Regions from separate parts of the Ornithinibacillus salinisoli genome, predicted to be linked through region 2. Evidence: riboswitches for the same ligand, from Rfam matches in the RefSeq annotation. Region 2 holds a riboswitch; each other region holds the start of a gene.
What was found. Region 2 has a riboswitch for S-adenosylmethionine ahead of ACFSTA_RS04270 (iron-containing alcohol dehydrogenase family protein). Riboswitches for the same ligand answer to the same signal wherever they lie in the genome.
Positions count from the first base shown of each region.

Region 1: linked by a shared signal. The riboswitch ahead of ACFSTA_RS01065 (5-methyltetrahydropteroyltriglutamate--homocysteine S-methyltransferase) and the one ahead of ACFSTA_RS04270 (iron-containing alcohol dehydrogenase family protein) in region 2 are both predicted to bind S-adenosylmethionine.
Region 3: linked by a shared signal. The riboswitch ahead of ACFSTA_RS04940 (LLM class flavin-dependent oxidoreductase) and the one ahead of ACFSTA_RS04270 (iron-containing alcohol dehydrogenase family protein) in region 2 are both predicted to bind S-adenosylmethionine.

Region 1 covers NZ_JBHUMI010000003.1:194,304-198,593, reverse strand. The annotation lists gene ACFSTA_RS01075 (pyridoxal-phosphate-dependent aminotransferase family protein) at 1-301, opposite strand, end outside; gene ACFSTA_RS01070 (hypothetical protein) at 422-607, opposite strand; gene ACFSTA_RS01065 (5-methyltetrahydropteroyltriglutamate--homocysteine S-methyltransferase) at 939-2,048, opposite strand; SAM riboswitch class I at 2,154-2,255, opposite strand; gene ACFSTA_RS01060 (ABC transporter ATP-binding protein) at 2,323-3,018, opposite strand; gene ACFSTA_RS01055 (hypothetical protein) at 3,024-4,290, opposite strand, start outside.
Region 2 covers NZ_JBHUMI010000008.1:123,323-127,612, forward strand. The annotation lists gene abc-f (ribosomal protection-like ABC-F family protein) at 1-865, shown strand, start outside; gene ACFSTA_RS04265 (carbon-nitrogen family hydrolase) at 926-1,711, opposite strand; gene ACFSTA_RS04270 (iron-containing alcohol dehydrogenase family protein) at 1,713-2,813, opposite strand; SAM riboswitch class I at 2,888-2,992, opposite strand; gene ACFSTA_RS04275 (pyridoxal phosphate-dependent aminotransferase) at 3,123-4,290, shown strand, end outside.
Region 3 covers NZ_JBHUMI010000009.1:6,604-10,893, forward strand. The annotation lists gene ACFSTA_RS04930 (YndJ family protein) at 1-86, shown strand, start outside; gene dacB (D-alanyl-D-alanine carboxypeptidase/D-alanyl-D-alanine endopeptidase) at 531-2,081, shown strand; SAM riboswitch class I at 2,137-2,242, shown strand; gene ACFSTA_RS04940 (LLM class flavin-dependent oxidoreductase) at 2,433-3,473, shown strand; gene ACFSTA_RS04945 (ATP-grasp domain-containing protein) at 3,507-4,290, shown strand, end outside.

The DNA.
Region 1 (4,290 bases), on a different contig from region 2:
AGGCGTTACATATTTGAACGAAGCGCTCACCGAAAGCTCCGGTTACGATTACTAGAACTTCATCACCAGGCTGTACCGTATTAATCACAGCTGCCTCTAGTCCAGCAGTTCCACTTCCAGCAAGAATTTCGACATTCTGTACTGTACCGAAAATCGGTTTTAGCTTCGGTTTGATTTTTCGAAGTAGTTCTTTTGTATCTCGATCTCGATGTCCAATCATAGGTTGGCTCATGGCACGTTGAACACTAGGAGGAATAGGTGTTGGCCCAGGAATTCGTAGCATTTGTTGGTCGGATAACATTTCAGGTTCTCCTTTCATAGTATATTAAAATTAATTCTACAGAATAACAGGGAAATTATCCACATAATATTTTGAAAGTTTAAGGTAGGGGTAAAGAAGAAGGAGACGCATCCTTACATATTAGCGTCTCCTTCTTCTTTGTGGTCCATCATCAATAGGTATATCCTCTTTCTTTTTTAATTTATGTATCCAACCACTAATTCTTCCTTGCCTTTTTCCGAAAGCGATTCGATTTTCTAGATAGTAAATGAATTCCTCGATTACGATTAGTAGAATAATAATTCCGACAATCCAGTACCACCACATTGTAATTCTCCTCTTTTTGAAAATTGCTACATTATATATTATATACTAAAAAATACCAATAATTACGAGAAAAATGCAAAAAAAGGCTATTTTCTAATCCAAACGGGTTCATTTAAAGAAGGTACATTTGTTTTATATATTACCAATAACCGATGAAGGAGATTTACTTAAATTTTGGCATAGGAGAGTCCTTCATAACCGATATTTTGCACAAACATAAAGGATAAACATAGAAAAATAGCAGGAGAACGGATAGAAATTTCCCCTGCTATTTTGTAGTACATATTTTGCCTAATAACATTCACTTCAAAGATAATTCATTAATTATCAATTACTGTTTATTCCAAACTTCATTTGCGAGATCAACAACATATTTTAGTTTTGCCCATTGTTCATCTTCTGTTAGTTTATTTCCGTGATGGGTTGATGCAAAACCGCATTGTGGACTCAAACAAAGCTGTTCCAAAGGTACATATTGAGAAGCTTCTTTAATCCGTGCTTTAATGGTATTCTTATCCTCCAATTTACCGTGTTTCGATGTAATTAGACCTAGTACAACACGCGCCCCACCTGTTGGAATATGCTTCAATGGTTTAAATGTACCGGATCGCTCATCATCGTATTCTAGGAAAAACCCATCAACTTTTTCTTTTGCTAACAAAGTAGGCGCAATGAGAGCATAGCTTCCTTCAAATGCCCAAGTAGATTGATAGTTTCCACGACAAAGATGTGTTGTTACGATTAAATCTTCTGGTTTGTTTTCCAAAGCTCCATTAGCAACACGTAAAGCAAGATCGATTAAATATTCTCTCGTGTATTTTCCATCATTAAATGGGATGTTCGTTGAAGAAAGACCGGCAATATATACATCATCCAGCTGGAGGTAACGAACTCCTGCATCATAAAATGCCTGAATAGCTTCTTGGTACGTCTGAATAATATCTCTGGCATATTCTTCGATGTCAGGGTAGATATCCGGATTATGAATTCCTTTATTAAACAACTGATTTGGACTTGGGATTGTTAGCTTAGCTACTGCACGACCATCTACAATTTCGTTCAAATCAAGGAAGTCTTTGATAAAAGGGTGGTCTTCATTAAAAGAGACTTTTCCAGTATTACGAACGTCATATTTTTCTGTTTCCACTCCTTTGAATTTATATCCATGTTCCGGTACATAGCCCTCAATACCGTTTAAATGTTCTAGGAAGTCTAAATGGAACCATGTTCGTCTGAATTCCCCATCAGTAACTACTTCTAAACCAATTTCAATTTGTTTATCTACAACTCGTTTGATTTCTTTGTTTTCAACTTCGCGTAATTCTATTGCTGAAATGTTTCCTTTTTTAAAATCTGCTCTTGCTTTATGTAGATTCTCTGGTCGCAGTAAACTTCCTACATGGTCAGCACGATAAGGTGCTTTTGTTAATGTTGTCGTCATTATTCATTTCCCCTTTTCTTTTATTGAGATTTTTGCCTGAGAAGGGGTTTTAAAACAAAAAACCTCTTCTCAGAATAAGAAGAGGTTGATAAACACCGTTCACTCTTCTCATCTTCAAGCATTTCGCTTCTGGAATTAGCACAGTACTTATAATAGTCTGTTGCTGAGGTTTCAAAGGGCCAGTCCCTCCACCTCTCTAGATAAGAAATTAAAAATTATTAAATTTATAACTATTAAGATACACGTGTGTAGAAACTATGTCAAGCAGTAATTATTAAGGTTGAAGAATGAATGATTTTTTATTTATTTCTTCCATTGTTCCGTCTTTCAATTGAAAGACTCGGTCACCATATGGTAAAACGTCGTAATCATGAGTGACAAAAAAGATCGTTCTTCCTTCTGCTTGGCATTCTTTTAATATGTGAAGAACATTATCACGAGAAGCTCGATCGAGATTTCCGGTAGGTTCATCACAAATAAGAAGACTTGGGTCATTTAATAGTGCCCTAGCAATTGCCACGCGTTGTTTCTCTCCCCCTGACAAGTTTGTTGGAACTGCATCTATCCGATCCTCTAATCCCAATGTTCGCAATAAAGTTTCCGATCGCTCACGCAATTCTGCTTCTTTTTTATACGGCCATTCGGGAAGCATAACATTTTGCTTAGCAGTATATGCAGAAAACAATTCATACTCTTGGAAGATGTATCCGATATTGCGTCGTCGAAAATCACGTTTTTCTTCTTCGGAAGCATTTCCCATATCTAAACCACCAATAGATACCTTTGATCCAGCATCGGCATTCATAATGCCAGCAACACACTTCAATAAGGTTGTTTTCCCTGAACCTGATGGGCCAATAATATTTATCCATTCTCCTTTATTGACGTGACAAGAGATGTTATTTAAAACTAGCTTTTTTTCAATTGACGATTTGTACGTTTTTGATAATGATTCCATTATCATTTCCATTTCACTCATCCTTTCTGAATGTTAATAAGCATACGACCAATTACTGTTTCATTTAATAGTGCTGCGAAAGTAAATACAACCAAAGCAACGATACAACTCGTTACTATCATCCCCCAGGTGAATCCGGTCGTAGTAAATACGAAGAAAGTACCACAAGCCAAGCCAATCAAAACGATCAACCCAACCCAGGAAAAAGTCTCTTTACGTAATAGTCTTCGAATGCTTTTATTATGCCAACCGACCTTATACAACATTTGAATATCCCTTTGTCTTGCTTGCCAAAGCCGGAAGAGGGATTCAGTCAGTGTGAAAATTGTTAAAGCTATCATCCCTGTAAGTAATAGCCATTGCTGGTCATTTAGCTGCCAATGAACATAGGACCCGAGATTCGTTTCTGTCATCCGACGAACAGTGGCTTCAGACAAGGTTATGATAAATGCCAAAAGTCCTGTAGCCAGTAACAGCTGTATAGCGGCTGCAATTATATGTGATTTGTAGTAACGAATATTGGTTAGTATTAAGGAATGATTAGGTTTAAATATCCGTTTCTCGTTTTGTGATTCATCATAAAAATGATCGATAATCCATTTCAATCCCAAGATCAGTAAGAGTGCACCACCATATCCAATTAATAACATGTAGTGCAAATCGTAGATGAATAGGAGGGGGGTGATACTTAAGATGACACTTACGAAAAGCTGCCACAGCCACTGACCTCGGTAAAACTTGCGAATCATACCAGTGGACCACCCTATCTTTGCAAGGCGTTCCCGTTCCGTAGATTGTTCTGCTTTCATTACTCGAAAACGAGCAATCAATGCTAATAAGGCAATGAGTAAAAATGCCGAACCTGTCGCGGCACCGAATACATTCCAACTATTAAGTATGGTATCGGCGGCACCTAAGGTTGTCCAAGGCTGTAATACCGTACCGATTTCCTCAACATCAACTGCCAATGTCTGGTGGGAGGCACCTGCCACAATATCAACATGCAAACCTTTTGCTTCCATATCTGCAGCAACTTCACGAATTTTTTTCGCTGCTGCTTCCGTGTAACCATCAATTCCGGCAACCTTCACCCGAATGGCATCAATTGGTGCATCACCTTTAAAACGCTCCGCCCATTCAATGGATACAAGACCATGAGCTGGCGTGGGTAAATAATTCCCTGCCAGATGTGTGGGATGGAGTTCTTCTCCAGTTTCTTCAAGTGTTCCGTAATGGTATTGATAGATTCCTAGTGGGCTGGCAGCTAGACCGTTCTCAGCCGAC
Region 2 (4,290 bases):
TATGCTTAAAGAGGTTTCTAAGAGTTTCGGTCAGCAAGTACTCTTTACAGATGCAACAATGCAAATTTCCTACCAACAAAGAGTAGCTGTAATTGGGGAAAATGGAACCGGCAAATCGACGTTAATTAAACTGATTTTACAGGAATTAAAACCAGATGAAGGAGAAGTGAGGGTAGGTAGTAATGTGAAAATCGGCTATTTGTCACAGCATGTTTTTGTCGGAACAGAAGAAGAAACTATTATTGAGGCATTTCGAAAGTATGTCGCAGTTGCGGAAGGGGAAGCTAGGAATATACTAGCAAGATTCTTGTTTTATGGTCCGAATGTCTTTCAAAAAGTATCCCAGCTAAGTGGTGGCGAAAAGATGAGGTTACGATTGGCTCAGCTGATGTATCAAGACATTAACTTTCTAGTGTTAGATGAGCCAACAAACCATTTAGATATCGAGTCACGTGAAGTCTTGGAAGAAGTGCTAGCGGATTATAATGGTACGATTCTAGCCGTCTCTCATGACCGTTATTTTCTAAATAAGTTATTTGGAAAGATATATTGGATCGATTCCAAAAGAATCCATGGTTTTGATGGTGATTATTCCTGGGCAAGGGATAATATGGAGGAAATGAAAACAAGTCAAGAAAAAGTTTCGATAAAGAAAAGCCATCGTCTCCAAACGAGCAAGCGAAAAGAACCACGTAGGAAGGAACCCAACCCGGAAGTGGAAATGGAAACAGTAGAACAACAGATTATGGATCTAGAATGTAAACTAGAAGCCATTAAAAATGTAGAGCAGTTGCAGGCGTTGTACGAAGAAAAAGAACAACTTGAATTAAAATGGGAACATTTATATGAACAGCTACATGGGTAATTATGTATAGACAATGACTCCAGTACGGGTACTGGAGTCATAACAATTTTAAAATGAAGTTTATAGTTTATATATATCAGGGCGACGATCACTGAATATAGGAATCGTTTTTCGTACTTTTTCCACTTGATCTATATCAATTTCTCCGTAAAGGATTGTCTCTTCATTATCTGCTTCACAAATTATCTCACCCCATGGACCTACAATAATAGAGTGTCCACCAAATTCGTTATTAGGATCGGATCCAACGCGGTTACAAGCAACAACAAAGCATTGATTCTCAATCGCTCTACTAATCAATAATGCTCGCCAGTGGTCAATACGAGGTTTCGGCCATTCCGCAACAACATATAATATTTTAGTGTTTTCAAGCATATGAGTACGAATCCATTCGGGAAAGCGAATATCATAACAAATAACACCGGCACTAAAATGCTCTTCTAATTCAAAAAGTCCATTTTCATGTCCTTCAACCAAGTGCTTTTCCTCATCCATTAAGCGAAATAGATGTGCTTTACTATACTCTTTTACCAATTCCCCATTACGGTTCACAATGAATAGCGTATTTGTCACATTTGAGTCTGGTAGCTTTTTAGCAACCGAACCTGCCACAATATTTACATTATATTTTTTGGCGAGATTACTAATGAATGCAAACGAATCCTTCCCATTCTCGTCAGCAATTTCATCCAATCGTGTCAAATCATAGCCGGTGGTCCATAATTCTGGAAGAACAACAGTGTCGACTTGATTCAGGTTAGTGAACAACTTTTCAACGTGTCTATAATTTTCCGTGGGACTTCCAAAAGTAATATCAATTTGTAACAAGGCTATTTTCAATCCCATATTATCCCTCCTTGGCTAAGCGTTTTTTCGTTACATGCTCTTCCAATAATTGCATTGCTTGGGTTAATTCGCTAGCATTCGAGACTCCCATCAAATGTATGGATTCCCCGGATTTAGTGGAGGCATTTGCGATCAGTTGAATGGTTTTATCCGTATTTTCCGTAATACCTAATTCCGAAAGCGAAGTTGGTAATGCTAGTTCATGATAGTATGGCAATAGAAAATCGATTTCATTAAATCGATTTTCTAAAGCGATCTGAACTAATACACCATATGCTACTTTTTCCCCGTGCATGTATACATGTGTTTCTGGAATCGTTGTTATTCCATTATGAATAGAATGTGCTCCGGCTATTCTGCCATATTTATCACCATAACTACCAACCATCCCACCTGACATAATGATGGTTTCGATTACTCGAACAAATGAAGGAGTAACTTGCTTCGCCTTCATTGCAGTAATTGCCACGGTTCCCTCTTCTAATAGTACATCACGACATAGTTTAGCTGCGTGAATGGCAATCTCAACTGCGATAGGTTTTGGTGTCATATGACGCGTTAGGACATCTGCCTCATACCATTTGGCGATCGTATCTCCAATCCCAGCTCGCATAAATGCAACGGGTGAATCAATCAAGATGTCTGGTTCAACAAGAACCATAAATGTGCTATAGGAAAAAACATCATACGTTAAAAAGTTTCCTTTCTGATCATAGAAAACACTTAATGGCGTCCATGCGGCACAGTTAGAAGCTAATGTTGGTACTAGGATAACTGGTAAGTTAACAGTGTTTCCAACCGCTTTCGCAATATCCATTATTTTTCCACCACCAACTGCTAAAACAAAATCTGCACCATGATCAGTAGTAAATTCACTTACTCGTTGTACCTCCTCATAGGTGCACTCTCCGTCATAAAGTACATTCATTACGGGTATATCAAAATGAGGAAAATAGGACTTAGCAGCTTCCCATGATTTTCTACCATGTAGAAGAATGCCCTTCGTAAGCTGATTTTCTTTTAATCTAGTAGGTAATGTTTTCAGTACGCCTTGATGACATACATAATGATTGGGTGCACCTTTCACTTCTAGTGTTTGCATATACGACTCCTCCCATATCGTTAAATAAAAAAACCTCTTCCCAAAAGGAAGAGGTATCATACGCTCGGCTCTTCCTCTTATCTTTGCAGTAGCACTGCAGGATTTAGCACCGTGTAATGCATACATTACCGGTTGCCGGGCTTCATAGGGCCATTCCCTCCACCTTCTCTTGATAAGAGTTTGATATAGTTGTGACAATTATTGCACTCGATATATTTTCTGTCAAGGTAAAAAATAACTTTACAAAACGGAAGCATGTAGCTATTATAGATAACTAGAATTTCATCGTTCTTAAGGAGTGTGATAGCAATGCAAGAATTTGAGCAGTCCGATTTATTAAAGCGACTACCAGAACAGTTTTTTGCTAAGTTAGTTTCAAACGTACAAACATTAGCAAAAGAAGGTCATGATATTATCAATCTTGGTCAAGGAAATCCTGATTTACCAACACCTCCACATATTGTTGATCAATTAAAACAGGCTGCTTCCAACCCAGATTTCCATAAATATTCGCCATTCCAAGGGCATTTCTTCTTAAAAGAAGCTATTTCCGAGTTTTACAAACGAGAGTATGAAGTTGACATTGATCCGAAAACAGAAGTTGCTATTTTATTTGGTGCTAAAACAGGTTTGGTTGAGTTGAGTCAGTGCTTGCTTAATCGTGGGGATTTGGCACTTTTGCCAGATCCTGGATACCCGGATTATATGTCTGGTATTGCCTTAGCTAATGCAAAAACAGCTTTGATGCCTTTATTGAAGGAGAATGCCTTTTTGCCGGATTATGCAATGCTGGATGAACAAACTTTAGAGCAAGCAAAGGTAATGTTTTTGAATTACCCAAATAACCCAACATCAGCTACTGCTACAAAAGCGTTCTTTGATGAGACGGTTGAACTAGCAAATCGTTACAATATTTGTGTAGCACATGATCTTGCATATGGTGCGATTGGTTTTGATGGAGAAAAACCACAGAGTTTTCTACAGTCAGAAGGAGCCAAAGAAATTGGGGTAGAATTTTATACATTATCAAAAACCTATAACATGGCAGGCTGGAGAGTTGCCTTTGCAGTTGGCAATCGTTCGGTAATAGAAAGTATTAATTTGATTCAAGACCATTTATACGTTAGTTTATTTGGTGGAATTCAGAAAGCTGCTGCTGAGGCACTTTTAGGAGACCAAAAATCCGTGGAAGAGTTAGTACAAATCTATCAAGGGAGAAGAGACCGATTTATTGACCGATTAAATGAGATTGGATGGAAGGTGGAGGCACCTAAAGGAACATTTTTTGCATGGTTACCAGTTCCAAAGGGGTATTCATCAGAAGAGTTTGCAAATCTCTTACTGGAAAAAGCGCATGTCGTAACGGCACCTGGTAATGGATTCGGTCCCCATGGTGAAGGGTATTTACGTGTTGGTCTACTAGAAAGTGAAGAAAGATTAGTGGAAGCTGCTGACCGAATTGCAAAATTAAACCTTT
Region 3 (4,290 bases), on a different contig from region 2:
TGCAAGCACAGCATCATATGAAGATTTTTACCTTCCCATTCCTAACGATAAATTATGAAATTCATCATGATACAAAAATGGCTTGAATAAATTTTAAAAAGGGCATTCGATGTAAAGACTATAAATGGATGTTCAAAAATTCCGGTAAAAATGACACATCTAGATAGGGGATCTTCGACTAACTACCGACACGTCCTGTGTCGAACGTCGAAGTCACCACATCCTGTGGAAGCTCGTTGGTTTGTTTCTGCGTAAAGAGCGGTGTACCTGCGTCTCCTAGCATACTCATAGAAGCATATTCCTCGGTACAAGGCAGCATTGAAGTTGTTTCTCGATGCAGCCTTGCTCATGTATCTAAATACATACATTCCGTTCCTTGGATAAGAAGAACACTTATCCTACGTGCGATGCAGACTCAGGGGAGCTTTCCTAATGCTCGAAACTATACCGCCTCGAACTTCTTGGTCCTTTTCATCCTCATTTTTGAACACACATTATAAGGGAAGTGTATGATATGGGAGATGGTTGTATTGAATTTCTATAAAATTGGGTTTGGTGTACTGTCAATTTTCTTTATAGTTTTTGTTATCGCAACATTTTCTTCTAGCCCTGAAAGTAGACAGGCCCAATCAGTGGAGGGGAAAAATACCTTGAAACATGAAAGTAAATCCGTACTTAATAATCTGGAGGCAGAGGCTATTGAAATAACAAGCTTGGACGATTATCTGAGGAGTGAGCCAGTATTACAAGGAGCGTTAATTGGCATTAGTGTTCGATCCGCTTCAGACGGTAAACTGCTCTATGAACACTTTGGGAATACCCGACTCCGACCTGCTTCTAATATGAAGCTGTTGACAGGTTTTGCTGCCCTGAACGTACTTGGAGAAGATTATCAATTTTCAACTGAAATTTGGACAAATGGAAAATTAGAGTCCAATACATTAAAAGGGAATCTTTATTTAAAAGGAAAAGGTGATCCTACATTACTTCAAGAAGACTTTGAAGCATTTGCTACAGAAATCCGTGAAAACGGTATAGAGATGATTGATGGAGATATTATTGGAGATGATTCTTGGTATGATGATGTACGGTTATCAAGGGATTTAGATTGGACAGATGAACACTGGTATTATGGTGCTCAAATTTCAGCTCTAACAGCCTCTCCGAATAAAGATTATGATGCAGGTTCAGTAATAGTACAAGTAACTCCAGGCAATAAGGTAGGGGAAAAGCCTAAAGTATCTATTTCTCCTGATACGCCATATATCCAAATCGCAAATACGTCTACAACGAGTACTGCAAGTGTGGAAGAAGATATAACACTAGAGCGGAAACATGGTACCAATACCTTTACAGTTGAAGGTAGTATTCCTATTGGCGCTGCTAATGTAACAGAATGGATGGCTGTTTGGGAACCGACTGAATATGCCATGGATTTATTTAAACAAGCTCTTCAGAAACAAGGAATTACATGGACTGGAACAGTAAAACGTGGCATCGTTTCAGAGAATAGTAAATTACTCTTCACTCATGATTCAATGCCATTATCAGAACTACTAATCCCATTTATGAAATTAAGCAATAATGTACATGCGGAAGTAATGATGAAAGAAATGGGGCAGTTTGTCCATGGTGAAGGAAGTTGGGAAAAAGGTATCGAAGTTGTGGAATCCGAACTAGAAAAAATGGGACTGGATACGAAGAACCTAGTTATTCGAGATGGATCTGGAATTTCTCATGTAACGCTACTACCGCCAAACCAAATTACTCAGTTATTGTATCTTGTACAGGAAAAAGATTGGTTTTCCACTTATTACAATTCTTTACCTGTCTCGGGAAATCCTGAAAGAATGATAGGCGGAACGTTAAGGTCTCGAATGAACGATATTGCTGTACAAGCAAAAACCGGGACCATAGCTGGCGTAAGTACGTTATCTGGCTATGTTGATACAGCAAGTAGTGAAAAACTTATTTTTTCCATCTTGTTGAATAATATTATCGATGAAGATGATGGTCCACAAGTAATTGACCAAATTGTAAGGTTGCTTAAAGATGAATTTTCTGTGAGTTCAAATGGTTGACACGATTTATTTCTTTCTATATGCTAAGTTTTAATAATTAAATATTTTATATTTAATTCTATCTAGAGAGGTGGAGGGACACGGCCCTTTGAAGCCTCGGCAACAGGTTCCATATGGAATACTGTGCCAATTCCTGCAAGCATTTGCTTGAAAGATAGGAGAGAGAATTCCCTTTACCCAGGTCATAAAACTCTTTTCCTATCTTGATGGAGAAGAGTTTTTTTGTTTGGGTTTTTTGAATCTTTTAATGCAGTCTATGTAAATTACTCAGTAAAATTCATTACTTGAATAAGCAACAAACTTTTAGAAAACAGTCTTTTTTTATAAAAATTGAGAAGAGGAGTGGAGAAAGTGAAGTATGGATTTTGGTTACCGATATTTGGTGGATGGCTACGAAATGTTGAGTTCGAGGATATGCCTCCGACCTATGATTACGCAAAGAAGGTCATTCAATCAGCTGAGCAGTGGGGCTATGATACAACACTGATTGCTGAGTTATATTTAAATGATATAAAAGGACCAGAACAGGATTCACTTGAAGCATGGTCAACAGCTGCAGCGTTAGCAGCTGTAACAGAAAAAATTGAAATTATGACTGCAGTAAGACCTGTATTCCATAATCCAGCAGTAACAGCGAAAATGGCTGCAAATATCGACCATATTAGTAATGGACGTTTTACATTAAATGTTGTTTCCGGCTGGTGGGAAGGGGAAGCGAAACAATACGGAGGCGATTTTACGGAGCATGATGAAAGGTATGATCGTACAACCGAATTTTTGGAGATTTTAAAGGGATTGTGGACTGAAGAGAACTTTACCTATCATGGTAAGTTCTATCAAGTAGAAAATACCGTACTGTCTCCAAAACCTGTTCAACGTCCTAACCCGGTTTTATACGCTGGCGGAGAGAGTGAAAAAGGAAAACAGGTTATCACATCACTTTGCGATGCCTATGTGATGCATGGCGGTACAGTTGAAGAAATAGAAGCGAAAATTACAGATATGAAAGAGAGAAGAAATAGAGTTGGGCATGAACCGTTACAATCTTTTGGTATGGCAGCTTATGTTATTTGTCGGGATTCAGAGGAAGAGGCCCAAGAAGAATTAAAGCGAATTACGACAGTAAAAGATACTAGTGGTTATGCTGGCTTTAAGGATTTTACATCTAAGTCTGAACTAGAACAACAAATTCAACTTCAGGATTATTCTGTATCGAACAGGGGATTGCGTCCAAATTTAATTGGAACACCTGAGCAAATTGCAAAGCAAATATTAGCTTATGAGCAAGCAGGCGTTGATTTACTATTACTCCAATGCTCACCACAACTGGAAGAGTTGGAACGTTTCGCAAATCAAGTCATGCCAAAAGTTGAAGAACTTCGTAACGAATAGACAAACATACTAATCATAAAGGAGATAAGAGCCTTGCGTAAAATATATGTCATACACAAAAATAATGAATGGACAGAGCATCTATTGAAGAGATTGGAAGAATTACAACTTCCATATGAAGATTGGTTAGTAGATAAGGGAAATGTTGATCTTTCCTCGGCACCACCAGAAGGGATCTTTTATAGTAGGATGAGTGCTTCTTCACATACGAGAGGACATCGTTATTCACCAGAATTGACGAGTTCTATACTGGCATGGTTGGAGCAACATGATCGAATTGTAATTAATGGAAGTCGTGCACTACAATTGGAAGTTAGTAAGGTATTACAATATGTAGAACTTGAAAAACAAGGTGTACAGACTCCGAAAACAATTGCAGCAGTTGGGAAAGAAAAAATATTAAAAGCGGCTCAATCATTTGCAGGTAAAAAGTTTATCACAAAACACAATCGTGCAGGTAAAGGTCTTGGAGTTCAACTTTTTAACTCGATGGATGCATTTCAAGAGTATATTGATGGAGAAGGTTTTAACGAATCCGTTGATGGAATCACATTAATTCAGGAGTATATTGAGTCTCCAGATTCATTTATTACACGATGTGAATTTGTTGGTGGGAAGTTTGTTTACGCAGTACGTGTAGATACGTCAGAAGGTTTTGAATTATGTCCGGCAGATGCATGTACAATTGACGATTTATTTTGTTCCGTAGGTGAGCATTCGTCAACTCCATCTAAGTTTCAGATACAGGAAAATTTTGACCATCCTATCCTAGAAAAATATGAACGTGTCCTAGCTGCTAATAATATTAAGATTGCTG